DNA from 3 places in the Sphingobacterium sp. UBA7631 genome. Region 3 is predicted to be linked to each of the others. Evidence: riboswitches for the same ligand, from Rfam matches in the RefSeq annotation. Region 3 holds a riboswitch; each other region holds the start of a gene.
What was found. A riboswitch is a leader RNA that binds a small molecule or an ion and turns the genes downstream of it on or off. The one in region 3 is predicted to bind S-adenosylmethionine.
Positions count from the first base shown of each region.

Region 1 (10,207 bases), on a different contig from region 3:
GTCGTTGGTGATGAGTTACATTTTTCCAATGTATTTTACAATCTTTTGGATAATGCCATCAAGTACAGCAAAGGAGATTTACATGTCAACATCAATTCAAAAAATGTTGGCGACACCATTGTTGTCACCATAGCCGACAATGGTATTGGGATGAGCCGGGATCACCTGCAAAAGATTTTCGACCAGTTTTACCGTATTCCAACTGGGAATGTTCATAATGTCAAAGGATTTGGCCTTGGCTTAAGTTATGTACAGGACATTCTGAGAAGGCTGAACGGAAAAATTACAGTTAAAAGTGAAAAAGATAAAGGCACGACCTTTGAAGTAATTTTGCCTATTAAAAAATAAAACGTTCCTTTTTTGTATATTTCCTCTTTAAAAAATTTCAAAGGTTGAGGAAGGCTGATTTATCAGCATCAAGGGACATTGGTGAAAATTAATATATTCATTATGCAAAAGATATTATTAGCAGAAGATGATCCTAATTTGGGGGATCTTTTAAAAGACTATCTCGAATTAAAGGGAAAATTTGACGTCACATTATGCACGGATGGAGATGAAGCGATTTCTCAATTCAAAAAAAATAACTACGACCTTTGTATTTTTGATGTCATGATGCCAAAAAAGGACGGATTTACAGTTGGACGTGAAATCAGAAAAACAAACAATACTGTTCCTATTATCTTTGCCACAGCAAAGGGGATGATGGAAGATAAGACCGAAGCCTTTGAGCTAGGAGGAGATGATTATATCACCAAGCCTTTTCGAGTGGAAGAATTATTGCTCCGCATCAATGCTTTGCTGAAACGCAGTGTTCGAGACAAAGAAGAAGAAGTGGTTGCGGATAAATTTGAAATTGGCGATTATTTCTTTGATTATACAAGTCAGCAGATTTCTTACAAAGGACAGATGCAAAAACTCTCCACGAAAGAAGCTGAACTACTCCGCTTGCTTTGCTTAAAGAAAAATGATGTGCTGACCCGGGAAGAAGCGTTGTTAAAAATATGGCATGATGATAACTATTTTACGGGTAGAAGTATGGATGTATTTCTCAGTAAACTTCGTAAATATCTAAAAGAAGATAGCAAAGTTGAAATTGTCAATGTGCACGGAAAAGGTTACAAACTTTTGGTCAGCTAAAAAAAGGGGAATGAAAAATATAGTCATTCCCCTTTTTATGCTACACACGTATTCAAGCGTGACTTACTCGAATTCGTGGATGAAAATAAAAGAACAAAACAATTTCATCCTTAGTAGAATATAAAAAATTGACGCACTTTTATAAAAAATTTGCATTTCAAAAAGAAATGTTCTAACTTAGCGTCGCTTATAGAGAAAGGCAGAGGGAATAGACCCGATGAAGCCTTAGCAACCTGTCCCTTGACAAGGTGCTAAATTCTACCCTACTTGATATGGGAATGATAAGCCGAAGTCACCAAATTCTAGTGTGTCCTTCTCTCTCTAGCAAGAAATATAGTTGAAAAAGAAATATTAAAAACATTCATTATGTTATTGACTAACAATTTAGGTTACCCTCGTGTGGGCGCGTTCCGCGAATTGAAAAAAGCCAATGAGGCCTATTGGGCTAAAAAATCTTCTGTTGAGGAATTATTGGACACAGCAAAAAAAATTCGTGAAGGCAATTGGAAAACACAAAAAGATGCTGGAATAGATTTGATCCCTTCCAATGATTTCTCTTTTTACGATCAAGTATTGGATTTAACCCTCACTGTTGGTGCAATTCCTGCTCGCTACCATTCTTTATTGAATAAAGTAGACAACAATTACAGTTTAGATCTATATTTTGCCATGGCGCGCGGTTTCCAACAAGAAGGAATCGACGTGACTGCAATGGAAATGACCAAGTGGTTGGATACGAACTACCACTACATGGTACCAGAATTCACAAAAGATCAAGAATTCAAATTGACTTCCGAAAAATTCTTAAATGAATACAACGAAGCAAAATCATTGGGCATCGATACTAAACCAGTTCTATTAGGTCCTATTACATACCTTTTGATCGGTAAAGAAAAAGAAGCTGGCTTCGACCGTATCGATTTATTGGATAAACTTATTCCAGTATATGAGCAAATACTAGCTAAACTAGCTGATGCTGGTGCACAATATGTTCAGATTGACGAGCCTTTCTTAGCATTGGATTTAGATGCTAAAGTAAAAGCTTTATATCAACCTACTTTCGAAAAATTAGCTGCAGCAGCAAAAAATATCAAATTAATCGCAACGACTTACTTCGAATCTTTAAAAGACAACGAAGATATCGCAGTTAACCTACCTATCCATGCTTTACATTTGGATCTGGTACGCGGTGAAAATCAATTGGATACGGTATTGGCTAAAGTTCCTGCTTCATTAACATTATCTTTAGGTATTGTTGAAGGCCGTAACATCTGGAAAAATGATTACGAAAAATCATTGGTTAAAATCAAACAGGCTGTTGATGCATTAGGAAAAGACCGTGTATGGGTAGCTCCTTCTTCATCACTGTTGCACGTTCCTTTTGACTTAGACAATGAACACAATGAACAATCGCTACCAACTGAAGTAAAAAACTGGTTAGCATTTGCTAAACAAAAATTAGCTGAAGTAAAAGACTTAGCCGTACTAGCGGAGGGAGAAGTTGATGCTGAAACAGCAAAACGCTTCGAAGCGAACAAAGCGGCTGCTGAAAGCCGCCGTACCTCTCCATTGATCCACAAACCAGAGGTTAAAACACGTACAAGCAATATTACTGATGACGATGCAAAACGCACTTCAGCATTTGCAGACCGTAAAGCAGCGCAACAAGCGAAATTCAACTTACCGGCGTTCCCGACCACAACTATCGGTTCATTCCCACAAACGAAAGATGTTCGTAAATGGAGAGCAGATCTGAAAAAGGGTGCTATTACGCAGGCAGAATACGATAAAGCAATCGCAGAAGAAACAGAAAACACCATCCGTCTTCAAGAGCAATTGGATATCGACGTATTAGTACACGGCGAATTCGAACGTAATGACATGGTTGAATACTTCGGTGAACAATTGGCTGGTTACGCTTTCACACAAAATGGTTGGGTACAATCTTACGGTTCACGTTGTGTAAAACCTCCGATTATCTATGGTGACGTATACCGTCCTGAAGATATGACTGTCCGTTGGTCTTCATATGCACAATCATTGACAAATCGTCCGGTTAAAGGTATGTTGACTGGTCCTGTAACAATCTTACAATGGTCTTTCGTACGTAACGATCAACCGCGCTCAACAACGACTTACCAAATTGCATTGGCGATCTTGGATGAAGTACAAGCCTTGGAAAAAGCAGGTATCAAAATCATACAAATCGATGAACCAGCTATCCGTGAAGGATTACCGTTACGTAAAGCTGATCAAAAAGATTACTTGAACTGGGCAGTACGTGCTTTCCGTGTCTCTTCATCAAATGTTGAAGACGATACACAGATTCACACACACATGTGTTATTCTGAGTTCAATAATGTGATCGAAGATATCGCTGCAATGGATGCCGATGTTATCACGATTGAGACTTCACGTTCTCAAATGAAATTATTGAATGCTTTCGCCGGTGATTTCAAATATCCAAATGATATTGGTCCAGGTGTTTATGACATTCACTCACCACGTGTTCCAAGCAAAGATGAGATGGTAGATCTATTGCGCAAAGCAAAAGCAGTAGTTCCAGCAGAACAACTTTGGGTTAATCCTGACTGTGGTTTGAAAACTCGTGCTTGGCCAGAAACCAAAGCGGCTTTAGAGTCTATGGTTGAGGCTGCGAAAATCTTAAGAGCAGAATAATTCTTAAACTATATTGATAAAGCCCTAGCTGAAATTTCAGCTAGGGCTTCTTTATTGGGCTTCGTTCAAAATAAAAACTGTTATCCGAATAAGGTGAGATTATTTTCGGCTGTTCTTCCGTTCTTTCTTGTTTTCCTTTTCGTTCCCGTTCTTAATTTCCTGTTTTCCTTTAATCCGATCTTCAATCGCCTTCAGGTTTGACGAAAAATCGAGGTCAACATTTTCAAGTTTAGCCTTTTTTAACGCCTTCAATGCCTTTTTGTATTTTCTCATTTTTTCAAATAGCAGTGCTTTCTTGATCCAGATTCCTGTCAAGGGCATGGCCGGAAGTGTCAAAGCAAATTTGATCGTCTTTTTTGCAGCTTCATACTCCCCCATATCAATCAATGTCTGAATGAAATAAGGATATACTTCCAGTGCCTGCACATTATGCACCAAAGCTTCCTGGAAATACCTTTTTGCCTGCTCATAGTCCAATAGCTGTTCGGCATAAACTCTTCCCATCAAACACAGCGCCATTGTATTGGACTCATCATAGGATAGCGCATAGGATAAGGATTCCATGGTCTCCTCCAAATACATCGGATAGTTATCCAGCGCCTGAAGGACATATTTATTTACTGAATTCATAAAATTTTCTAAAACATAACATTCATATCCAGCTTTCACGATAACTTTGAAAGTAACTGGATTTTTAAAACTCCTGAATAAGCTAAGCATATTGGAAAAGTGGACTACCATTTCGAGCGCCACGTTTTAGCCAATATCAACCTAGGTTACTTAACGTATTAAGAAGAAGATTAGGAAAGGGCCGTATTCCGAAGAATATTCCCGAGAATCTTCTCTGTGGACGAAGCGGGATTTTCTAATATTGCAAACATATTCTTCCGTTTTTATTAATTACTCTATTGAATTGCAAAGATTCAAAATATTTACCAAATTCCAAAAACTTTTGATTATTAATCTGTTATATTGTTCAGCACGATATTGGCATATTATTGTCGCATCAATTTCACTAAAATTCACCGACTATTTCCCCATATTTGAACCATGGAAAGTCAATCAGCTAATCAATTAATCAAACTAGCAAGAAAACGTAAGGGACTAACGCAGCAGGAACTCGCCGATCAAGCGGGGGTATCGCTAAGAACAGTGCAACGCATAGAAAAAGGCACGGAAGAAATCAGTGGATTTAGTCTCAAACAGATCAGTCAAATTTTGGAAATACCATTAGAACAACTCATTATGCCAAATGTAAATCAAATCAGTATCGACAACAATCAAACAGGAAGTATTAAAGCGCTATACTTATCATCGCTCACCTTTTTGGTCAATCCATTATTAGGGCTATTGGTCCCAGCAATTATGGGTTATACGAAACAAAACAAAGACGCCTTATACAGTAAGCACCTAAAAAAAATAATTATAATACACGCTGTTGGACTATTTTTTCTCGGAAGTTTCATAGGCTATATCATTATTGCAGATTTTTTTAAAATTGCACTACCGTCTTTTTTAACCAATATCTTTAATAGCGCCTATTTTCTACTCATCCCAGTATGCTATTACATATTGATTCTAACGTTTACTATTTTTAATTATATCGCAATAAGAAAAGCCAAGCTCAGTTCTGCAAACTAAACCAATACATATGAAATGTTGCGATCAATATCACAGCGGTTTCTTTTGAACAATCAATACCCAATCATTCTCCAACAACAGATAGCCTGTTTCGTAAATAAAGTTATAGGTCTGCCCCTTGTTATTGGAAAAAGTATGTGTATGAAACTTAAAATCAAATCCCAACCGCTTTAACTTTTCACGTTGGATCTTCACCATACCCTCCCCACTCAATGCATCTAATAAAATACGGCGGTTTTTTCGTAGGATATTATTCACATTGCGCACCAGATTGGTCTGGTCGCTATTTAATTTATTGTTATAGGCGTTCCGGCAAGCATCATCACAAAATCGCTTGTCCGAACGGCCATATATTACTTTGCCACATTCAAGGCAGACTTTTTCTCCAGAACTCATAACGGAAGATTAAACGACAACAAACGGTTACAACCGACTATAGTCGAATACAAATGGTAAATAGACGACTATAGTTATTTCCCCGCCCCACCTTTGCTTAAGATCATTCGGCGTTCATAGCCAATGACCATCAACTAAAATAAGAATTATTAAAAACTTTTAAAAATTAGACACATGAGCACATTACGCAACAAAGTACAATTGGTTGGGCATTTAGGAAACGACCCGTTAATCAAAACAACTTCCACTGGCACCAATTACTCCATATTACGTCTCGCCACCAATGATCTTTTCAAGAACAAAGCCGGTGAATGGGTTGAAGAAGTTCAATGGCATACACTCGTGGTTTGGGGTAAGCAAAACAATACCATTGAAAAGAAATGCCAACGTGGGACCAAACTCATGGTTGAAGGCAAACTCACCTATCGTAACTATGAGAACGCAGATGGGGTAAAACAATATGTCACAGAAATTAAAGTAGATAATTTCATGATTTTATCTGATTCGAACGGTGCCAAAGATGACATCCCAACACCTCCAGATGAAAATGAAGACGATCTGCCTTTCTAGTATGATCAACGAGGTAGGTTTTCAAGCCCCTACCTCGTCGATTGTTTCCAACTTATTTTGTCAGGCTTGCAGTCAACGCTCTTCCTAGGTTCTCTGCATACGCCTTCCATAATTTAGCATCTTCTGGCGTAAACTTAGCAACAGCTTCAGTTTCTTTGGCCGCCCATTCCTGTCGCTTCGCTGCAAGCTCCTTGAGTTTAACAACATCGCCGCTTTTAGCAACAGCGATAAATTCTTTGATATATTTTGTATAATCCTCCGCCAATTTTTGTGTCCCAGCAGAACTAAACTTCGGTATTGGCACTTCGCCACCGCTATTTTCTACCGACGTTTCGGCCGTATCTTTTTTTAAGTCAATAGCGGCAGTTGTATCTTTTACTTCGACTTTTTTAGTCGCGGAATTATTGCAGGAAATAACAAAAAATCCAGCAATTAATGCTGATAAGGCTACTTTCTTCATTTATTTAAATTTAGTTTTTTATGTCTGGTCATTTATTCGTTTATGCGTGTTGCTCTAAAGCTAAATAAATCACTCTAGTTTTATCGGATCGACAAGTTCACCATCATCTTAATCACAACCCTACCTTTTTGTAACGTTACTTTATTATCGAACTAATTTAATTACAATGCCCGACTCTACGAAATTTTTTGTGGACACTCACATTCTGCAGGCCTGAGTTAGGAGTCTTCTTTTCTTGTAGGCAAGTCAACATCAGATCAACTCCAAGGCCGTACATATTAGGGGTATTACAAGGGTAAACCCCTGCAAACCCCTTGTTAATACCTTGTAAATGGACTGCGATTACATAATTAACCACGGATATGATAACAACATGGAAATACGCCCGATACCGGCAAAACCGAATAAACAATAGGAAAAAGTTCCACGCAATTAGATTCGCTCAAACCTGCCATACAATTTCCAGAAATATGCTTTCTCCCCCATAGTGAGATCAATCTTCTTCCAGGCATTTAAGGCTAAACTAATCTCCTTTTCCTGCAAACTGTATTTTCCAATAAAGAACTCTTCTTCGGAAAAATACAAACCAAATGCTTTATCCAACGTATGTAGGCTCTGAACATCTACCTCTTCAAAAAATAAAATGGATTGAGGGCCAGCCAAAAAATCACTCGGCACCGGAATAGCGTCAGCGTATTCGATTGCGATGAGGCGGTTCCTACTTTGCAAAGGAAATTCAATTATTGGAAGCTCTTCTAATTTCGAAAAATAACTACCCGCCTCAAAAATACCATCTCGTTCCAGCAGCGGGATTTGTAACAATCTTTTACGTCCAATAAGAGAAACATTTGGATCAAAATAATCATTGAAATTAAGAATTTCATTGACAGATAGATTTTTTTCAATAAGATGCTGCACAGGAATGCCAAAATAATTTGCAATTTTTAGAACAATCTCAATTTTTGGCTCTGCACGCATTTCTTCGTAAGACGAAATATTACCTCTAGTAAGATTAAAAATATCCCCAAATGCCTGTTGACTCATTCCTTTCACTTTTCTTAATTTCTTAATATTGTTGCCTACGTTGCTCATTTTAAAAAAAATTGAATATTTATTGCAAAATATTTTTGCATTTTTATTACCTTTATGCAAAGAATATGTGCAATATATAAAAAACTTGATTATGTACTTCTCAAAAATTGAAAATTATATCGCCAATATCGGTTACACCATCACCCATAAGGATACAAAAGAAGGAATCTTTGTCATCGAAAATGAAGACGACGGAATCCGTAACCTGATTGTAGGCATTGCCCAACCCATCCTGATTTTTGAGCAATATCTTTTTACAATCAGCAATGACACCATGGATATGTTCAAATCACTATTGATAAAAAATAGAGATATTATACACGGTGGGTTTGCATTAACAGAAGATGGTACCAAAGTTATATTTCGGTATACCTTACAAATACATAATCTCGATCAGAATGAGTTTGATGCAGCCATTAATTCGCTGAGTCTTTTGATGAGTGAATATTATAATCAGTTAATAAGTTTTTCAAAATTATAGAATAATGAATATTTTTAAGAGAATTTTCAGAATTGGTCAAGCCGAGATCCACGCAGTCGTGGACAAAATGGAAGACCCTATCAAAATGACGGAACAGGGTATCCGTGAGATGAAAGAGGACCTGGAACAATCGTTAGAAGCCTATGCTAAAGTTAAAGCGTTAGCCATACGTACCCAAAACAATTGTGAAAGGAAAAAAGAAGAAGCCAATGAATTCGAAAACAAAGCTATTCTATTACTCCAAAAAGCACAAAAGGGAGAATTAACGACAGAAAAGGCAGAAGGTCTTGCAAAGGAAGCGCTGTTGTTGAAAAAACAGTTATTAATCGAAGCTGGTGAATTGGAGAAACAAGCCGTGATTCATCAAAGTTCATCGGATGAGCTACACAAAAATGTAGACATTCTCAAATTCAATATATCGAAATGGGAAGGTGAACTCTCTACTTTAAAGGCACGTGTAAAGGTATCCAACGCAGCTAAAATGGTCAATCGTCAGCTCGCTAATATCGATTCCAATAGTACGATTTCCATGTTAGAACGTATGAAAGAGAAGGTCGAGGAAGACGAGGCACTAGCAAAGGCCTATGGCGAGATTGCACTAGGTAACAAAAGTAAAGTTGATGAGATCAACGAGACCATCGGCGGGTCTGAAGCCGTCAACAACGAATTAGAAGAACTAAAAAGAAAATTAAATAATGATGAAAAGATTTGAATATAAAACGCTAAAAATTGAACCTAAAGGTTTTTGGGGAACAAAGTTGGATCCCGAAAAAATTGATGAAATCTTAAATGATCTTGGAAATCAAGGCTGGGAATTGGTAACCATGCAGGACCTTGAAGTCAATGGGAATTCCTGGTCTTTTCATTATACTTTCAAGAGAGAGAAAATTTAAACAATAACACTATGACAGAACTAATCAATATCTTATTCAATCCATTGTCCAATGGAATTATGACAGTCTTAACTGGCATGTCTGTAGTGTATTGGTTATTTATGTTTCTGATGGGTGATGGAGTACATCTATTTGATGCCGATGCAGATATAGACCTCCATCCTACACCTGATGTCACGGACGTTGATGGCTCACATGATATCGCAACTGAGGGCGGCGATCATGCACACCATCATCATACGGATACGGACGCTAATACAGAACCTGGTTTCTTTGCAAAAGCAATGGATTACATCAATGTTGGCAAAGTACCCATCATGCTTATTGTAACACTGTTCAAATTTATAGGCTGGATAATTACCATTGTTTCTTCGCTCTTTATCGACGTTGCTTCATGGGGGATAAAGTCCGTATTAATCCTGATCCCTGTTTTTATTGTTACATTTATTTTAATGCATTTTCTGACCAAACCTTTAGCTAAAATGTTCAAAAGTATAGGTTACAATGGCGAAGAAAGTCACGATTTTCTTGGTCGCATGGGTAAAATGAGAGCCAGTATTGAAGGCAAGAAAATAGGTTCTGCCGAATTTATCATCCAACAGGATCCTATTCGCCTCAATGTTGTCAGCCATAATGGGGAGAAAATAGGCTATGGAGACGATGTCATTATTGTTGACGAATCCAAGGACAAGAAATATTATTATGTGACCAAAGAAATCACGATAGACAATATTTAATGGAAAAGGAATAAACGCAAAGCCCCGACACTAAACAACTGTCCTAAAAGAGCGAATCTTTATCCTTTTAAATTCTAATCGTAAACCCAAATATTAAAATCTAAATAAATACAAATCA
Region 1 is NZ_DLIX01000003.1:203,217-213,423, reverse strand. Features, by position in the region: gene B3P16_RS04130 (sensor histidine kinase) at 1-348, shown strand, start outside; gene B3P16_RS04125 (response regulator transcription factor) at 451-1,140, shown strand; SAM riboswitch class I at 1,325-1,428, shown strand; gene metE (5-methyltetrahydropteroyltriglutamate--homocysteine S-methyltransferase) at 1,507-3,819, shown strand; gene B3P16_RS04115 (hypothetical protein) at 3,919-4,449, opposite strand; gene B3P16_RS04110 (helix-turn-helix domain-containing protein) at 4,870-5,460, shown strand; gene B3P16_RS04105 (hypothetical protein) at 5,491-5,856, opposite strand; gene B3P16_RS04100 (single-stranded DNA-binding protein) at 6,031-6,426, shown strand; gene B3P16_RS04095 (hypothetical protein) at 6,479-6,886, opposite strand; gene B3P16_RS04090 (helix-turn-helix domain-containing protein) at 7,319-7,978, opposite strand; gene B3P16_RS04085 (YbjN domain-containing protein) at 8,070-8,459, shown strand; gene B3P16_RS04080 (PspA/IM30 family protein) at 8,464-9,171, shown strand; gene B3P16_RS04075 (DUF4177 domain-containing protein) at 9,155-9,352, shown strand; gene B3P16_RS04070 (OB-fold-containig protein) at 9,364-10,089, shown strand.
Region 1: linked by a shared signal. The riboswitch ahead of metE (5-methyltetrahydropteroyltriglutamate--homocysteine S-methyltransferase) and the one ahead of B3P16_RS08990 (O-acetylhomoserine aminocarboxypropyltransferase/cysteine synthase family protein) in region 3 are both predicted to bind S-adenosylmethionine.

Region 2 (10,207 bases), on a different contig from region 3:
TAAGATCTTCACGCCCGAACGTAAAGGCGGCAGCAATTTTATGCACCTCACCTTCAGCAATCACTTCAAATGTAAAATTCAAAAAGTCTTTGATCCGCTTATCCAATGTTGTCGTCGCGATGACATCGAATATGTCGCTCGATTTTTTGGCATGACCGATAAATTTATTGACCAGATGAAGATCGGCACCCATGGCATCCATGGCGTCCAGATACATTTCAAAATGGCTCAAACGGCGGCCATCAATGTATTCGTCCGACTCCTCTGCCAATACAATTTCGTTGATCAGATAGCGTGTTGATGGATGCTCGCTCGCAAACCAGGGTAAAGTCGTACAGGTCAATTTAATCTGTAAAGCTTTTAGTAAAGACATAAAATCCCATACAGCGTAAACATGCCCTTCTGTAAAAGAACGTAGATTCTTGATCGTTTTGATCTTACGATACAAAGGGTGTTGCAATAATACCTCGCGTTCGGCAGCAATGTATTCATTAATTTCCGCAATTCTATTCATGGCGCAAAAGTATCGTCTTATCTTTATTTATTAAAGTATTTTAAATGAGATTACAGTAGCATGATAAATTGACCGTCCAGCTATCCGCTTCATAACCAAATCAAAAACAACAACCTGCCCCCACTTTGACCTCCCTTGTACTGATTTTAACGCTCATTTACCCTTAAAAACAAAAATATTTTTTATAATAAAAAATACTCTACTATATTTATAGAGTATTCAGAATTGCATGATGCAATACCAACCGAGTGCAGGCACCGCGGTGGTAAATTAATACGGGTTTCGACCAAAATAAACGTTGCAGAACGATTATTTTCCCACAAAGATCTGGATACAGTTTATGGTTTAATCCTTTAAATTTTTAAATTGTATGGCTACTACAACAAATCTTTACCAACACTTACTGGAAAAATTCAGTTATTATTCAACGGATGAACTCATACAGCTTAACAATGACACCATCTTAGGACAAGGCTGGGGATCATCAAAAGCTACCTTTAGAACAGCTTTGATCAGTACGTTCTCCAAAAGAGGACTCGATCTTTCCAACATCGTTTCTAAGGAAGACGGTTTTACCTCGGTGAAGCATGTCCCTGTACGCTTGGAACAGAATGTGTTGATCCCTTTACAGTAATCGTTATCACCGCCAAAAATAGCGCGCATCGAAAAGATTTCGTGCGCGCTGCTGTGATTGGTTTAGGAAATTGCCGATCAGAAGAAGGCAAAAAGTCTTGTTATTTATAGTTTGGATTCTGAATCAGTATCCCTGCGCTTTTCTCAATTTCTGTTTGTGGTAATGGCCAGCGATAGAATTTATCTTCGAAATGATAGGGCACTTTACTGTCTTTGACAGCATTGAGTACTTCACCCGCAATATGCCAACGAATCAGGTCGTAATGCCGTAGTCCTTCAAAAGCAAGTTCGACTCTTCTTTCGTGGCGGATACGGTCGCGCATTTTTTCCTTGGTATAACCGGCAGGGAACCCAGGCATCTGAACCCGACTCCGCAAAGTATTCATGGCATCATAAACCGATTGATCTGGCCCGGCTATTTCATTTTGTGCTTCGGCATACATCAATAACACCTCGCCAAACCGCAGTATAACCGCATCCTGTTGGCTCAATGTTGAAAAACCAAAAGGTAGGTTGGCCGGATCCAAAAATTTCAACACCCCATAACCTGTAGGCCGCGGATTGGACGGTGTATGGATCTTACCGCCGCCAAAATCAGGATGGTCCACAAAAATTGTTTTGCTCAGGCGCGGATCCCTATCTTTGAACGGGTTGGTTCGGTCGGTCAACGGTGATTCACCAAAAGGCAAACCATCTTTGCATTCATAGGTATCCACCAGGTTTTGTAAAGGCGAAGCAGCAATCCAATCGCCTAGGTACATGTCCCAAGGGGTAGTATTATTCGGTGCCAGAAAATTGACCGAAAAGATAATCTCGGTATTATTCTTTTGTGTCGCATCGCGAAAGACATTTTCAAAAGCCGTACTCAGGGTATACTCTTTCATGATATCGGTACATAAGTCTTTTACCTCTTTCAAAATTGCTAAATCGGGCACTCCTTTGTCACCATAAGCCGCAAACAATAAAACCCGTGCTTTCAAGGCTTTTGCTGAACTGGCGGCCGCATGCCCCCCATTATTGAAATAAGGTTTAGGCGCTAAGTTGGCGATCCCAAAATCCAGATCAGCTCGAATCTGTTTTAGTATATTCTCTGCACTTTCCTTTGGCTGACGCTGATTCTCCAGATTGAGGGGAGTCAGCACAAGCGGCACCTCACCATAGATACTGTACAATTGGAAATAAACGAAAGCACGGATAAAGCGGGCTTCAGCTTCCATTTTCTTTTTCTCTGCATCGTTTATGTCTGCCCCTGCATAGCTTTGTAATTTCTCGATCAAACGATTTGCTCTGCCTATCGCTACGTATGCATCATTATAGATACCGGTTTCGTAGCCACCTGTTGTTGGATTTAAATTGCCGCCAACGATTTCGTTGACGCTACCTGAATTGAACTGATTATAGCCATTGTCGGTCAGACAGTCCCGAAAAGGCATCCCATAAGAGAACGTCTCACTCTGCAACGAAGCGTAAACACCGGCCAAGGCATTATCAAAATCCGATTTTTTGCTAAAATAGTTGTCCGAAGCAATCTGATCCAAAGGATTGAGGTCCAAGGCACTGTTACAGGAACCCAAAAATAGTCCGGATAATAGCAACGCTGTTATAAATTTCTTTTTCATAGCACTTAAAAATTAACTTGTACACCAAATGAATAAATCTTGTTTTGCGGATATTGCACGAGGTCACCATTTCCATAGCGCTCAGGATCCAGGCCCTTAAATTTGGTTGCAGTCACAAGGTTATCACCCGAAAAATAAACCCGTAGGCGGTCAATTTTATATTTTTTCAATAGCCCATCAGGTAAAGTGTATCCTAATACAAGGTTTTTCAACCTGAAGTAGGAAGCATCCTGTATAAAATAGCTGGAAGCTCGACTGAATTTCTCCGGAGCGCTCCAACCCCAATAAATACGGGGCATCGTAGTCGAAGGATTTTCAGGTGTCCAACGGTCTAACCAATCTTTTGTCGGTGGGCTACCCTGTACAAAAGGAGTTACACCCCAGCCCGAAACATAAGATTTGACACCATATACCCCTTGTAATAGGGCCGAAAAGTCAAAGCCCTTAAAACTTGCACTTAGATTAAAACTATAGTTCAACTTTGGATCTACACCCGTAATAATTGTTCTGTCGTTCGCATCTATTTTTCCATCCCCATTGACATCCCGGTACTTGAGATCTCCTGGCAATGTATTGTCATTAAACTGCTTAGGCGAACTAGCGACTTCTTGTTCCGATTGGAATATACCCATGACTTCGTAGGTATAAAAACTGTCCATCGCGTAGCCGTTTTTCTTGATTGTATAGCCCCCGATTTCCGGTTCGCCAAATTTCACCAGCTTGTTTTTGAAACGATCGAGGTTTGCACCTAGCTGATAGCGTAACCCTTCCAATGCTCCCGTAGTAATCTGATTACGATAAGTAATTCCCAATTCAAGACCTTTATTCTCGACAATTCCATCATTGACGTAAGGTGCTCCTAAACCAACGATTGCAGTAATCTGTGACTGCCTAAGGATATCAGTCGTTCTCTTTTTGTACCAGTCAAAGGTGATATCTAAATTTTTAAACAGACTTAAGTCCAACCCCACATCGGTCATCGTTGTTGTTTCCCATTTGATAATCGGGTTGTTTAATCCCTGTTGAGCAACACCGGAATTTAGCGTACTATTGTCAAAAGAGTAATTTCCGGTAAGTCCCAATACGGGTTGATACGGATAGTTACCGGTATTCTGATTTCCAAGTTGGCCCCAGGATCCACGGATCTTCAAATTATCCAGCCAACCCGAAGCAAATTCCTTGACAAACGATTCCTCAGATACACGCCAGCCGGCTGAGAAAGAAGGGAATGCTGCCCAACGGTTTTTACCGTAAAACTTGGAACTACCATCGTAACGCATATTGGCTTCTAAGAGGTATTTTCCTTGGTAATCATAGTTCAATCGGCCGAAATAAGAAATCAATGCCCATTGGTTGGCTGTTCCGTTTGCCCGTTGAATATCCGATCCACCGGCATTTAATTCCGTTAAGGTATCATCGACAAAATTCTGTCTGAAGCCCTGGAGGTAGGTATACTTACTTTTTTCAATACTATATCCGGCCTGCGCTTTGAGGTGGTGGGCCCCAAACGCACGATCGTAGTTCAGGTAAGTAAATAAATTGGTGTATATCGTTTGCTGATCCTGATCTGTAAGGCCCTTGCCAAGATCCAATGTTGTTCCCAGCGTACCCGTGTGGTAGTAATATTCATCCAAGGTCGATTTATAATCCTTGTACTTATCCATATTGAAGTTATAGGCACCTTTGGTGTACCAGGAAAGACCTTTAAACAGTTGTACTTCCATCCAGGCCTGCAAATTAGCCGCATAATCATCGGTATTGTAGGTGAATTTCCGATCCAATACGGCCATAGGATTTTTATTGTTGTACTCCCAGTCGTAAGCTTTGTACGTATATCGCCCGCTACCATCCGGCAAAAATGGGCCATAGGTTGGCGCCTGCGACATGGCCGACAGGAACAAGTCTTTGGATCCACCCGGAATAGATTCAGTATGTCCTGTTTTGAGCAAGATATTTGTTCCGAATTTAATCCCGTCCGAGATTTTGGTCGTCAGATTGAGCCGGGCGGAATAACGGTCGTAGTTAAAACCTTTGATCATTCCATCCTGATTGACGTAGCCCAAACCAACATTAAAGGTTGTCTTCTCGTTTCCCCCTTGGATACCAAGATTATGCGTGTAGGTCGGTTTAGTTTGGAAAATAAGCCCCAACCAGTCCGTATTTGGATATTTTACAGGATCGTTGCTATTGCGATAGGCAGCGATCACATCGGCGGGATATAGGCCATCGTTGAGATTGGAATTCTTACGCGCTTCATTGTATAATTCCATATACTGCGCCGAATTAGTGATCAGATCAAACATTTTCGTAGGCTTATAGATACCCACATTACCGTCATACTGAACGGTTGTTTTCCCTGATTTCCCCTGTTTTGTGGTGATCAAAATAACACCATTTGCCGCGCGGGATCCATAAATCGCTGCAGATGCCGCATCCTTAAGTACACTGACATTTTCGATATCATTGGGATTGACATCCGAAAATTTGCCTTGTACACCGTCGATCAACACCAAAGGATCCGATCCGGCACCACTAAAAGTTCCCTTACCACGAATGCGGATGGATACACCTTCATTGCCTGGTTCTCCCGAGCCCTGGTTGATTTGTACGCCCGGTATTGCGCCCTGCAGCATGGAAGCTGTATTGACAACGGGCCGTTTGATCATATCTTTGCCGCTCACTGTAGCCACGGCACCTGTTAGGTTTACTTTCTTTTGCGTACCATAACCAACGACAACGACTTCCTCTAAACTTGAAGATGAGTTATTTAGCACAACATCCAATTGTTGGCCGTTGCCATTGAAAACGACCTCCCTTGTTTCAAAACCCACGGATGAAAACAGCAGGACGGCTCCGACATCGACGGACTTGAATTCATAGTCGCCCAACCCGTTTGTTTTTGTTTCTACAGCCGAATTTTTAACCTTTACTGTAACGCCTTCAATCGGTTTTCCATCGCTATCCTTTACCTTTCCTTTCACAGCATGCTGAAACATGCCTAATTTATTATATGCCGCATGCGGTGTGTTCTCCGGTAATCGGCCAGCTGTTGTCCATAACGATTTTGCAGACCCCGCAGTTGGTACCGCAATCGAAAGACAAAGTGCCATAATACTGACTTCTGGAACAAATGACACCCGTTTTTCGGGCCACTGTCTTGTCTTTTTTGTGTTCATTGTTTACTGTAGTTATGTATAAAATAGTTCTTGATTAATATTTTAGGGGCAAAGAGATCCCTTATCATGCAAAAAATTGCATAATCATAATTCGTTTAGACGCGATATTTTCTAATTACTTCTTACGTATAGGATAGGCTCTCCAATTATGGTTCATAAGGGGATGGTTTACATCGGTTATTTATCCCAGCTATCGGTACGGAACGGAGAAGCGGGTAATCCAGCATCGTTATAGAGTACCAAATCCGGGTTATCGGCCCATCCGTAACGCACCGCGACGGGTGACGGTACTTCTTTGGCAGATACGATCAACTTATTTCCGACCTGTTTGACTTCTGCAGGATAAAAGACCTGATCGGCACCAGCAATAGTAAAGCTAGCATTGCGTTTATCCGCTCCTTTCAGCACAAGCTTTTTGCCCATGGGATTAAAGCTAAGTTGCATTTCTGCAGCTTTTGTCGTCCAATGCGCGAGAACCGGGCCCGAATAAGGGATTTTTTTGCCATACAGCTGCGCTGTTGCGATCCAGCCAAGCCTTCTACCGACATCCTGCTTATTTTTGGGGTGAATATCCTGAGCATCGCCGATATCCGTTATAACAGCCATACCTGTATAAGGCAATTTGAGTGTTTGGCGCTGCGCTTCCCGTAATCTCGCCCATGAAGAAGGCTGCGGTGTTAAACTTTTCGCCTTAAAGTTGGCCAGTTGAACAAAATAAAAAGGCATCTTTTCATTGTTCCATTGCTTGCGCCAGTCCTGAATCAGTGCGGGCAGCAGATGCTGATAGGGAGCGTCTTTTGAATCCGCGTTACTTTCTCCCTGGTACCAAATGGCGCCTTTTATCTTAAAATCCACAAAAGGCTTCACCATGGCGTTGTAGAGCACAGTAGGCCTATTAGGGCCTTCCATGGCGTTAGGTTTTGTGGGCAGCTTCGCCAGATCATAACCCACTTTGCATTTCCAGTCTCCCACGAGAGATAGCTTTTCGCCATTTGGTCCTTCCAGTCGCGGCTGCTCTGTACCGCCATATATTCCGCCATCGCCGGCTCCGTCAAATACGCGAACAGCAATATGCAATAGGCTGCCATTGTTGGCTGTTGCAGGAACAGTATATTTCCGGATCTGATCGTAGCCGACAGTCTCGCCCACCTTTGTACCATTCACATAGGTGATGTCGTTGTCATCAATTGATCCCAAAATCAACTTAAGAGGTTTACCTTGCCAATGTGCCGGTAGTTCAACGTCTTTGCCAAAATAAACGACACCATCCATTCCCGGAAATAGATTACTGTCAAAAAAACTCGGAATTGTAATCGTAGACCAGCTGCTTTTATCCAATTGTGGTGCAAACCACTCGCCCTGCGTTGCTGTCTTCACCTGATCCTGCTGTTCGGCGACGCGATTCCATTCGGCCAGATCTTCCGCATAGATTTCCTGTGCATCCGGACGTTGAATTTTCTCAATGGCCGCCGTATAGGTTGAAAAAGGTGAAAGTGCCTCCCGGCTCATCCAGGCTTCAATGATTGTTCCGCCCCAGGAAGAGTGGATCAGCCCAATGGGAATGCCTGTTTTCTCGTAGATTTCCCGTGCAAAAAAATAGGCCGTAGCCGAAAACTCCGGAATACGTTCTGGTGTCACCGCATTCCATCCACCGGACTCCACCTTCACTGCTGTGGTAGGTTGATTGGCCGTAGCTTTTGGAATCTGCAAAATACGAATATTGGGAAAGTTGGCTGCTTTGATTTCCTGCTCAAAGTTATTGATCTTACCCCAGCCCGCTAGGGGCATTTCCATATTTGACTGTCCTGAACAAAACCAGACTTCACCGATCAAAATATTCTTTAGGATCAATTGATCACCATCGTTGATTGTAATTTGGTAGGGTCCACCGTATTTTGGCGTCTCCAGATAGACTTGCCAGCCTCCTTGCTGATCGACCTCAACCTGATAGCTCTTGTTGTTCCAGCTGGTATTTACGCTAAGCTCCTTGCCAACTGCGGTACTAGTTCCCCAGATCTTGACCTTTTCTTTCTGCTGTAGTACCATATTGTCGCCAATAAAAGCCGGCAGCTGTACTTTGGCCTGTAGGGCAGAAAATCCACTGGCAACGCTGAGTAGCAGGGCCAACAAAGTCCGTTTATACTGTTTAGGTTTTATCATGATTTTTGAGTTTGTTGCTCAATTGGGTTTATACATTTGGCGCATCCGAAGTCCAGACTGTTGAAGTCAGCGCTTCGGATATGCCACTCTTATTTTTTTTAAAGTGCCGATATTTTCAGTAAAACACTGGGACGGTTGCTACTCAGGTCAGGGTTTACCCCAACTTTCATCAGGTAGTCGCCCGAATAGGTTTGTCCCTGGCCTAAGCTCGACTTGGTTCCCGGATACAAGTTGATTTCCTCCACCCGATATTGCTTTTGGGCATCCAGTCCTTTTAGACGGACAGGATCGGTTGTTCCGATACCATAGCGGTTATTGACCAGGTAGTTGAAGACGACAGCTTCTGTTTTTTGGCTATTCACGTAGCTGAGGGCGGCAAAGTCACCTTCACTTGGATCGGCCAGACGATACTGCTCCCCGTGCCATATTGTTCCTTTAAGCGCGTCGTAATTCTTTACCGCCTGCTGGCAGAATAACAGATCCTGTTCTTTCAGGTGGCTCACCACAATATCAAAACCCAGTTTGCCCATCATGGCTACATCCGTGCGGAATTTGAGGGACTGTTTTCCCCAGTCAGTCACATGGTTTGAAGTGCTGATTGCCGGGAAAAAGTACGAATACTCGTACTGCATAAAAATACGCTCCAAAGGGTCTGTATTGTCCGAAGGCCAAAATTCGGTAAAGTACCGAAGTGCCGCATAGTCCACACGACCACCCCCGCCTGAACATAACATCATCGGCACTTTCGGATATTTCGAACGTATACGTTCAAGGACTTTATACAGTCCTTCCACATACGAGATATAGAATGCCCCCTGATCCTTTAAAAATGCAGAATGCGCATTGTAAATAACCGCATTGCAGTCCCATTTGATATATGCCAAAGATGGATTCTTGGTAAAAAGATCATCCAGTATATTAAAAACAAAATCCTGCACCTTGGGGTTTGTCAGATCCAGGATCAACTGATTGCGGAAGTAATGTTCTTCCCGCTGTGGCTGTTTGACAACCCAATCCGGATGTTGTTCATAGAGTTCGGATTTGGGGCTAACCATTTCAGGTTCTACCCAGATACCGAATTTAACCCCCTGCTTGGTTGCTTCTTCCACGAGTGTCGCGATACCATTGGGCAGTTTTGTCCGGTTTGGTTGCCAGTCTCCCAGACTGGAGTGATCGCTGTTACGCGGATATTTATTTCCAAACCAGCCGTCATCCAATAAAAATAGATCTACGCCTAATTTCTTGGTATCCTGGAGTAAACCTTTTAATTTTTGTTCATTAAAATCAAAGTAGGTCGCCTCCCAATTGTTGAGTAAAGTCAGGCGTTCGCCATTTCCATCCAGCAGCTGATATTTACGGGCCCAATTGTGCAGATTTCGGGAGGCGGTGCCTTTTCCCTTTGTCGATAAGGTATAAATCAACTTGGGTGTTGTAAACTCCTGGTTGCTGGCTAATTTTACATTGGAAGCATAGTTATTTATTCCGGCGATGATACGTAGGTTATTGAGGTAATCCACTTCAAAATCCACCTTAAAATTTCCACTATACCCCAGGCTTGCCATCAATACTGTTCCTTCATCTTCGGATGCAGCCTTACCCAGTGACACCATAAAGGAAGGTGGCTGGAATAAATTCGCCCGTGTTCCGAGCTTACTGTCCAGCACTTTAATGCCATGTGTTAACGGAGCCTCGTCCACCTGCATTTCTTTTGCCCAGTCGCCATGGTACTGCCGTAGCCAATACGCGTTGGAGCGCAGGGTGAGGTTGGCCGAAGCAAATTTTTCCAGCGTGACGACTTTCTTTTCCTTATTTTGGATGGTTGCCCACTGTTCAATGATGTCCTCATTCAAAAACGATTTGTAGTGTAAAACGACATAAATATCGTATACCGGATCTTTTAGGGTAATATCAAGCTGTTTGACATTCGCATCAACGTTTTTCACCGCATGCTTTTCATAGCGTAGGTCCAGGGAGCGGTTACCATCGGCATGAACGACACTGATGGCCGGTTCCAGTAGGTTTTTTGAACCTGAAGGGGTATAAGCTGCGTTGGAGAGGCCACTATAATCTGTCAATTGCCTATAACCGCTTGCAATGGTCGAGTA
Region 2 is NZ_DLIX01000004.1:723,122-733,328, forward strand. Features, by position in the region: gene B3P16_RS07840 (DUF3050 domain-containing protein) at 1-514, opposite strand, end outside; SAM-I-IV-variant riboswitch at 725-818, shown strand; gene B3P16_RS07845 (hypothetical protein) at 885-1,148, shown strand; gene B3P16_RS07850 (RagB/SusD family nutrient uptake outer membrane protein) at 1,249-2,766, opposite strand; gene B3P16_RS07855 (SusC/RagA family TonB-linked outer membrane protein) at 2,772-5,942, opposite strand; gene B3P16_RS07860 (sialate O-acetylesterase) at 6,120-8,102, opposite strand; gene B3P16_RS07865 (alpha-galactosidase) at 8,201-10,207, opposite strand, start outside.
Region 2: linked by a shared signal. The riboswitch ahead of B3P16_RS07845 (hypothetical protein) and the one ahead of B3P16_RS08990 (O-acetylhomoserine aminocarboxypropyltransferase/cysteine synthase family protein) in region 3 are both predicted to bind S-adenosylmethionine.

Region 3 (10,207 bases):
CAAGTTAGTTCAAAGAAAAAGATGGTGCTAAATGACGGTATACCAGCGTCCTTTGCCGACGAGGAAAATGATATGCCTACTGCCGCGCAAGGATATGGCATGGCAGCATGGAGTCCGGACTTTAAAGGGATTTACGTCAATTCGAGGTATGATATCTGGTATTTTAACTTGGACGGTTCCAACAAATCCATCTTGACCAACGGCTATGGAGCTGCATCGCAGACAACTTTCCGCTACTTACCGCTAAAAAGAGAAGAGGACCGCGAACAAGCCACAACACTCGACTATAAAAAGGGTGGTTTTCTAACTTCCTTTGACAATAAAACCAAAGAATCTGGTTTCTACCAGTTCAAGGGGCAGCATAACGATCCTAAAAGTCTTTTGGTGGAGGCAAAAACGTTCAGGAATATCAGCTCTTCAGCGGATCAACAAACGATACTGTACAGTAAAGAGGATTATATGAATTCGCCTAATATCTACACCAATACCATAAAGTTCAAAGACGAATTACAACTATCCAATATTAATCAGCAACAGGCTAATTACAACTGGGGGACAGCGGAGTTAGTCCATTGGACAACGCCCGAAGGAAATCAGGCTGAGGGAATTCTTTATAAACCAGAAAATTTTGATCCTGCAAAAAAATATCCCATTATAGCTTACTTCTATGAAAAGCTTTCAGATGGATTATATACGTATCAACCCCCTGCTCCTACGCCATCGCGTTTGAACATCCCCTATTTTGTAAGTAACGAGTACCTGGTATTTGCGCCAAATATAAGCTACAAAACAGGTCATCCGGGTAAATCAGCTGAAGAATACATCAATTCTGGGATGAGATACCTCGCTCAGAATGCATGGGTTGATAGCACAAAGATGGGAATACAGGGCCAAAGTTGGGGCGGTTATCAAGTTGCTCACCTCATTACGCGGACCAATATGTACGCTGCAGCATGGACTGGTGCTCCTGTCGTCAACATGACATCTGCCTATGGCGGAATACGCTGGCAAAGTGGTATGTCCCGCCAGTTCCAATACGAACATACACAAAGCCGCATCGGAAAAACCCTGTGGGAAGCTCCAGAACTATATATCGAAAATTCACCTTTATTCCATTTGGATAAAGTTAAAACTCCTGTTGTCATTATGGCTAATGACAACGACGGGGCCGTGCCATGGTATCAAGGTATTGAAATGTTTACTGCGTTACGCCGATTAAACAAACCTGTATGGATGCTGAATTATAATGGTGATGAACATAACCTTATACTTCGACAAAACCGTAAGGATATACAAATTCGCGAACAGCAATTCTTCGATCATTTCCTAAAAGGTGCCCCCGCTCCTTCTTGGATGAAGAAAGGAGTACCTGCCACCGAAAAAGGAATAGACTGGGGATTCGAATTATAACACAAAACAATAAAAAAGGTGTGATTTATATAAATCACACCTTTTTTATTAGCCAAAAACCATAATTTTTGAATTATTTCACAAAAAACATCAAAAAAAATTTCAGTTTTCAATAAAAACACAATATTTTTGAAAAACAAAATCAACAAAACTGTAATTTAACTACAAAATACAAATGTCGAACCTAAGATTCAAAGCAGTAGAAGCAGCAGGCTCACGCCAAATTGCTTCATTTGAAAAAGTTGAAACTAAAAAAGCAACTGACATTTACGGAAAGAATGTTTTTTCCGTAAACAAAATGAAAGACTACCTTCCTAAAAATTCATACAAGGAGTTAGTTGCATCCATTGAAGAGGGACAGATTATTTCAAGAGATTTGGCTGAACACATTTCACAGGCCATGAAAACTTGGGCACTTAACCACGGCGTTTCTCACTACACACACTGGTTTCAACCTTTAACGGGTTCGACTGCTGAAAAACATGATGCTTTTTTTGAGCCAGACGAAAACGGTGAAGCCATTGAAAAATTTACTGCTGACGCATTAGTTCAACAAGAGCCCGATGCATCTTCTTTCCCAAATGGTGGTATCCGTAATACATTCGAAGCTAGAGGATATACAGCTTGGGATCCATCTTCTCCTGCATTCATTTACGAAACAGGTGCTGGTAAAACATTATGTATTCCAACAGTTTTTGTTTCCTATACGGGTGAATCATTAGACTATAAAGCTCCTTTATTGAAAGCCATCAACGCAGTAGATAAAGCGGCAACGGATGTTGCTCAATATTTTGACAAATCGGTCACTAAAGTAAACGCTTCTCTAGGTATTGAACAAGAGTATTTCTTGGTTGACCTTTCCTTATATAATGCTCGTCCAGATCTTCAGTTAACGGGCCGTACGTTATTTGGCCACATGTCGGCCAAAGGCCAACAATTGGAAGACCACTATTTTGGTGCGATTCCAGAGCGCGTATTAGCGTACATGGTGGACTTGGAAAACGAAGCGCTAAAATTAGGTATTCCTTTAAAGACTCGTCACAACGAAGTTGCACCTTCTCAATTTGAATGTGCTCCAATGTACGAAGAAATCAACTTGGCCATCGATCACAACCAATTGTTGATGAATGTCATGGAACAAGTTGCTTTAAGACACAACTTCAAAGTATTGTTGCATGAAAAACCATACTCTGGTGTCAACGGATCTGGTAAACACAACAACTGGTCTTTAATCACAAATACTGGTGTAAATTTATTATCTCCTGGAAAAACACCTAAAAACAATTTGATGTTCTTGACTTTCTTCGTCAATACCATCAAAGCTGTTTATGAATACGCTGATTTGATGCGCGCTTCTATCGCTAGTGCAAGCAACGATCACCGTCTGGGTGCAAATGAGGCTCCACCAGCAATTATTTCAATTTTCTTAGGCTCTCAATTGGATGAGCTTTTGGAAGAAGTTGAATCTGCTCGTGTTGCTAAAAAAGTAAAAGCAGAGGCAAACTTATGGCATGGTATTCCTAAAGTTCCTGAATTAAAACTGGACAATACAGACCGGAACCGTACTTCACCATTTGCCTTTACCGGTAACAAGTTTGAATTCCGCGCTGTTGGTTCTTCTGCAAACTCCGCTTTACCGATGACCGTGTTGAATGCGATCGTTGCAGCGCAATTGATCGAGTTCAAAACAGAAGTAGATAAACAAATCAAAAAAGGCACCAAAAAAGATCTTGCGATCTTAAATGTTGTCCGCAAATACATCAAAGATTCAAAAGCTATCCGCTTTGAAGGCAATGGATACAGCGAAGAATGGGAAAAAGAGGCCGAAGCACGTGGTCTTTCTAACATCAAATCGACACCTAAAGCATTAGATGTTTATGTAAAAGAAGAATCTTTAGCCCTGTTTGAATCACTAGGTATTTATACCAAACGTGAATCAGAAGCTCGCCACGAAATTTTGCTTGAAAACTTCTATAAAAAATTACAAATTGAGGCGCGTGTCATCGAAGAGATGGTTAACAACCAAATCGCCCCGGCATGTTTCATTTATCAAAATGAATTGATTGAAAACGTCAAAGGATTAAAAGACCTGGGTCTGGCACAAGCAGCATTCAGCTCTCAATTGAACTTTGTAGAACGTATTTCAACACACGTAAATACCATCTTGGAGCAAGCTGAAGCAATGCGTCAAGAACGTAAAAAAGCAAACCAAATTGATGATGTACGTGAGAGATCAATCGCTTACGATGAATTGGTTAAACCATATTTCGATGTGATCCGTTATCATGTCAACAAATTGGAGAAAATTGTTGATGACAAAAAATGGCCTCTTCCAAAATTGAGAGAGATCTTATTTTTAAGTTAAGATAACTTCCCAATAAAACAAAAAGAGCCGGCGATATTGCTGGCTCTTTTTGTTTTAGGGGAACGTTCGTCATCTCTTGCTCCTTACCTCCTCTCACAACAATAGCTCCTATTTTTTTAATCGATTATCTTCGTCATTATTCCCTCCCTTTTTATTGGCTGACTTAATATTCATATTACCAAAACGATAAGAAACAGACAATCGGATAACCCGACTATCATATGCATTTCGTATACGATAGTATCCATTTTCCTGATAACTCGACAATCTGCGCTGGCCTCTTGTATTCAAGACATCATTTATACCCAACTTGACATTCAATTTTTTGTCAAGAAATGTTTTACCTGCACCTAGATCAATGCCATAGTAAGACTGAAAACTAAATACGCCATATACTGCTGGCGAGAAATAATTGCCCGTCAGCTCCAGGTTTGTTGTTTCCCCAATTCGGATATCATGATTGGAACTTACCTGAAACGATAACTTTTCCAATTGGCGTTGCGCTCCGGAGTGCTCATCAAAACTAAACTTATTATAAAAAGCGCTGGCATTGTTAGAAATACTCCACCATTTAAAAAGCTTAACGGGTATATTGACATTCATGTTGTAATAATCAAAATAAGCCAAATTTCGATCGGTCTGTGCAATAGCTTTGGTCTCTGAATTACTTTCTATGACCTGAGTGATTGCATCGTTGGTCCTCTTATAGCCCAAACTCAGTAAATAGCGATCTTTAAAGGTATAATTTACTTCATACGAATTGGTATATTGTGGATTTAAATAAGGGTTGCCATACTGATACGTGTATTGATCCAAATAATACACAAAGGGATTCAATGCCCCATAATCAGGGCGGTCAATACGTCTGCTATAACTCGCACCAAGCTTGTGATTATCATTAATCTGTTGCTGTACAAATATTGATGGAAAAAAATCGGTATAGGTACGTTTTGTTTGTTGCCCAAGCGTCACTGAGTTTCCTAGGGAGTTCGTATTTTCAACACGCAGTCCAGTTTGTACCGAAAACTTTCCGAACGATTTATTTAAACTGAAATAAGCTGCTGCTATATTTTCATTGTACAAAAAATGATTACTTTGACCATTATTTTGCACAAACTCGCCTTGCTGATCCTGATCTTCGTACAACAAATTATTATCTGTTTTTACGCGGCTATATTTTAACCCCGCCTCGAGTTTCGTCGTTTTATTAAAAGGATGCACAAAATCGGTTTTAAAAACTAATATTTTTGCCTTAGAAAGCATATCATTCCGGAAAATATGCGGTGATTTAAATTCTTCCCAGTTTGCGTCCAAAAAATGGTTTCCAACAGTGCTATTGTCATTATTTTTCGAATATGAATAATCCCCATTAAACGTCAATTCAGTCCCTAAGGTATCAAATGTCTTTTTGTAATTCAGATTATAAGTGAGGTAATGGTATTTAAAATCTGACAAATTACTTCCTAATACTACCGAATCAAGCTTTCCTTTTTGAGAAGCGATCAGATTGCTTCCCTCCCGTGTTGAATGACCATTGCTTACATTACCATTAACCACAAATCCAATGACCTCCTGTTTCCCCAGGTTAAAATCTGCCGCAAATTTGAAATTATGACCTCGATAGCGGAATTTCGAATAAGAATCCGAATTGAAAAAAGTCGTCCCGCTTTTGGTATCTACAGCCCTATCGATATCTAAATCATTAAAGCCTAAGGCAGTTGCATAGTTATAGGAAGAAAATAAGTTCACCCAATTGTTACGATGGTTTATGAGAAAGCCACCATCAGCCTTTGTATATTTACCCTGCCCTAAATTGAGGTTTAAACTAACATTACTTCCAAATTGCGTATTCCTCTTCGTCTTAATATTAATAATTCCTGCATTCCCTGCCGCATCATATTTTGCAGGTGGATTGGTGAGTACTTCGATCGAGGCTATTGCATTTGAAGCTGTATTTTCCAATAAGCGCGACACTTCATCTGCAGAAAGATAAGTAGGCTTACCATCAATCATGATGATCACATTACTTTTTCCACGAAGGTTGATCTTTTTGTTGTCTAAAGTTACCCCCGGGACCTTTTGCAAGAGTTCCAATGCGTTATTTCCGGTTGCCAAAATACTGTTCTCGACATTGAGCACAACTTTATCAAGGTGACTTTCAATTAATGGCTTCTTGCCAATTACCTGCGCCTCATCCAGCACTTTACTTTCCAGCTGTAATCGAATCGTATCCAGCACCTTGAAATCACCCGCACGCAGCATTATTTCCCCAGAACGATAAGTACCATAACCCACCGTGGACACTTGTAAGCTGTACTTCCCCTCGGGTATCGCAAACAACACAATTTCTCCATTTTCGTTGGATAAGGTTCCTTTTAACAAGACATCATTGGGTTTACGAAACAGTGAAATATTTGCGGCAGCAATGGGCTGGTTGTCCTGCCCAACAACGACAGTACGTAATTTCCCCCCGTCAGACTGTGCTGAAACGGGTCCGGCATTAGAACACAGGAATAAAACAATAGAAAATAAGAGCAATTTAATTTTTTGTGGTTTCATAATGTAATTTCTTTGGGCTATCGATCGGATAGTCAACTTCATAATAATGACAACAAACCTCGTGTATTCATTACACGTTGACTAGCAGAAATAGACAGGTAGTGCGATTCACTCGGTAGACAACCAAATAATATCGGTAAACCCTATCCTTCGCTGATCGCTTTTACAGCGGATAGGATCATGCGAGCTAATTTTGAATCTTCTGAAACATATCGTAGAAAAAAAACATCGAATCAAAATAAAAATTCAAAAAACAAATAAAATTCAAAACAAATAAATTGTATACAAAAAATATTAAGCATAATATTTGTATTTTTGCATCGAAAATTAGTAAACTGATTCATGAGCACTGTATCATTGAAGAAAAGACTCTACCGTATTTATATCCTTATGATACGATTTATGCATGGCGAGCATGCTGGAGACGCATTACGTAATGTTGCCATCAGTATTTTGCCAAGTTTGGCGATCTATTTATTGGGAGCGCAAGCGAGCACGGCTATCGGAATCGGTGTCGGATCGTTGTTAACGACACTCACCGATCCTCCTGGCAACAGAAAAGATAAACTTTCTTCAGCTCTGGTATGTATTCCCACCTTCTTTATTGCATCATTGTTTACAGCTATTGTATTTCCCTATCATTGGCCCTTGGTTATCGTGCTAGCGTCAGCCGGTTTTATATGCACCTTATACGGCATTTTTGGAGCCCGCTATGCTGCAATTGGAAACATGACATTGATTCTCATGAGTTTTGTGATCGGAATGGCCCCACAACACCCCTTTGCGGTTAGCTTACAGATTACAACAGGGTCCATAATATATTACTTTTTTAGCCTTTTACAAGCCTATATACAACCTTATCGCTCTTTAAAACATGCCATGGCTAATGGCTTTCATGGATTGTCCCAATTTCTATTGATACGATCACAGTCTTACGATCCCGATATTCCTTTGAATATTACGTACAGTCGCGTAGGAAAAATTCATGGCCAGATCAGCGAACAGCAGGAACAAATCAGGTCTCTTCTGTTTCGAGAAAAAAAAATCATAAGCCAACAGTGGCATAAAAGCAATTATTGGCTCAGTCAGGTTTATGGATTAATTGACCTCCATGAGTTAATTATTGCGCTTGATCATGACTACGATGCAATTCGCAAAAATCTTGCAGACACGGGCAGCCTCCCCTTAATTCGTCACACAATCAAATTATTAGCGTTAGAAATCGATAGCTTTTCACAACCCAACAAGAGGTTCCGGTATGCACATCAATTATACCATAATAACTTTAAAATTAATGCCCTCTTACGGGATTTAAAAGAAATTCAAGAACAACAGGCCGATCCAGCAAAAGGTATATTATGTTCTATCATATGCAACATCGAAGCAATTATTGATGTACTCAACAGAATCCAGGTCGCTTTTTATCAAAATCAGGAAATTCAGGATAAGATTGACACCAGCGAGTACCAACAATTTATCAGTCGACCATTACGTAATCTCGCTGATCTAAAAAGTAAACTCCATCTGAATAATCCGCTTTTTCGATTTGCGGTTCGGATGGCTCTTCTTTTTGGAACAGGTGCATTGATCGGTATTTTATTTTTTGATTTTAAATATACCTATTGGATCTTACTGACGATCGCTATTGTTGCCAGGCCAGCATTTTCAATGACAAAAACCCGTAATATAGAACGTATTGTCGGTACATTCTCGGGTATTATAGTTGGTGTGTTCTGCTTAATTTCTATTCATTTTCTTCCAGCACTCCTAACCATAGCTGCATTGGGTCTTTTTGGATTCTTTTTGTTCAACCGATCTAATTATATGGTCAGTGTCATCTTCATTACCTTGGGAATTGTGATTGCGCTCAATCTGTTCGAAGGGAACATCAATCTCATTTTAGGCAGCCGAATACTTTTCACACTGATTGGAGCATTCTTGGCTATAGCGGGTTATTTCTTGATACCTGTGCGCCAGAGCACAGGCATGGTTCAGCTGGCAAAAGAGGTATCCCTTTACAACGCGCATTATTTCCAGATCATCAATAACCGTCTGTCGGACGAACGACAAAGTTCGTTTGATATACGACTGGCTCGTAAAAAGGCGCAGACCGCCATGGCCCTGTTTTCAGACGCCATCAATCAAATGAAAAAAGAACCCGAGCACAAATGGATGGATTGGTCACATATTCACCATTTTCAGGCACTCGCATATCAGGTCAATTCCCATTTGGTGGGCCTTTCGCTATCGTTAAGCAAAAAGACGAATCGCCACCTCGCCTATGATATCCATAGTAGAATCGATGCGCTTAAACCTCTTCTAACAGATTTAAATCAAACTGCAGAACGGATCAATTTAAAGAAATCATAATACCCGATTGACAGTTACTTTTGCGGTTTCATCGGAAGATATGTGATGCCAATCGGCATGTTATTCAAAATTCCTTTAACTAAAAAATAGCATTTCTTTTGCTTTAATAAAAAAAGAGTTTATATTTGTGTCGTCTTCGAAAGAAGATTTCTAATCAACACCTCCCTTCATCAGTAGGTCTTGATTTATAAAGAAGTGGCGAGAGACTGGCTCAATGACCCACTGGCAACCTTCAATTTGTTTGAAAAGGTGCCAATTCCTGTCCAAAACAATATCGTTTTGGAGCATATAAATGACATAAGACAATGATTATTAAATTACTGAAGTCCATTAAAAATTCAGGTTCAACACAAGTGAACCGCACGATAAGCGAAAGTGTAACCCATCGTACAATTGTATCGATGCGAATGCGTATGCATATGCACTTCCATGCTTGTTAAAAATAATTTCCGTTTTCTTGGATAAAGATTTAACAGACCCTTCAAGGAGGTGTGTATGCTTCTCTTTTTACTTTGCAATTTCTTTTTGAACCCTTAAAATCTGATATATTATGTCTTCAAACAAAAATTTAAAATTCGAAACTCTTCAGGTTCACGCTGGTCAAGTCGCTGACCCTACTACGGGATCTAGAGCAGTTCCTATATATCAAACAACATCTTTTGTATTTGAAAATGCCGAACACGGCGCAAACTTATTTGCATTAAAGCAGTTCGGTAATATTTATACACGGATTATGAACCCTACTACGGATGTTTTCGAACAACGTATTGCGGCACTGGAAGGTGGAGTTGCAGCTGTTGCTGTTGCATCCGGCCAGGCGGCACAGTTTATAGCTTTAAATAATATTTTGGAAAGTGGTGACAATTTTGTTGCGGGATCCAACTTATACGGCGGTACATTCAACCAGTTTAAAGTTTCTTTTAAGCGCCTAGGCATCGAAGCTCGTTTTGCAACAGACGCCGAAGCAGATAAAATTGAAGCGCTCATTGATGATAAAACAAAAGCAATCTATGTTGAAACAATCGGAAACCCAAGTTTCAATATTCCCGACTTTGAAAAAATTGCTGCCGTAGCAAAAAAATATGACTTACCATTAATCGTCGACAATACTTTTGGAGCCGGAGGTTATTTATTTAAACCTCTGGAGTATGGTGCAAATGTGGTTGTTGAATCGGCAACTAAATGGATCGGTGGACATGGCACAAGCATTGGCGGTGTCATCGTCGACGGCGGAAACTACAATTGGGGCAATGGAAAATACCCGCAATTTTCCGAACCATCTGAAGGCTATCATGGTTTAGTATTTTCCGAAGTTTTCGGTGAAAGCGGACCATTCGGAAATATTCAATTTGCCATTCGGGCGCGTGTGGAAGGGCTCCGGGATTTCGGACCAGCACTCTCCCCTTTCAATTCATTTTTATTATTACAAGGACTTGAAACCTTGTCTTTGCGGGTGCAACGCCATGTAGACAACACTTTAGAGGTCGCAAAATGGCTTGAGGC
Region 3 is NZ_DLIX01000005.1:125,248-135,454, forward strand. Features, by position in the region: gene B3P16_RS08970 (S9 family peptidase) at 1-1,410, shown strand, start outside; gene B3P16_RS08975 (glutamine synthetase III) at 1,586-3,775, shown strand; gene B3P16_RS08980 (TonB-dependent receptor domain-containing protein) at 3,884-6,334, opposite strand; gene B3P16_RS08985 (FUSC family protein) at 6,677-8,704, shown strand; SAM riboswitch class I at 8,887-8,999, shown strand; gene B3P16_RS08990 (O-acetylhomoserine aminocarboxypropyltransferase/cysteine synthase family protein) at 9,255-10,207, shown strand, end outside.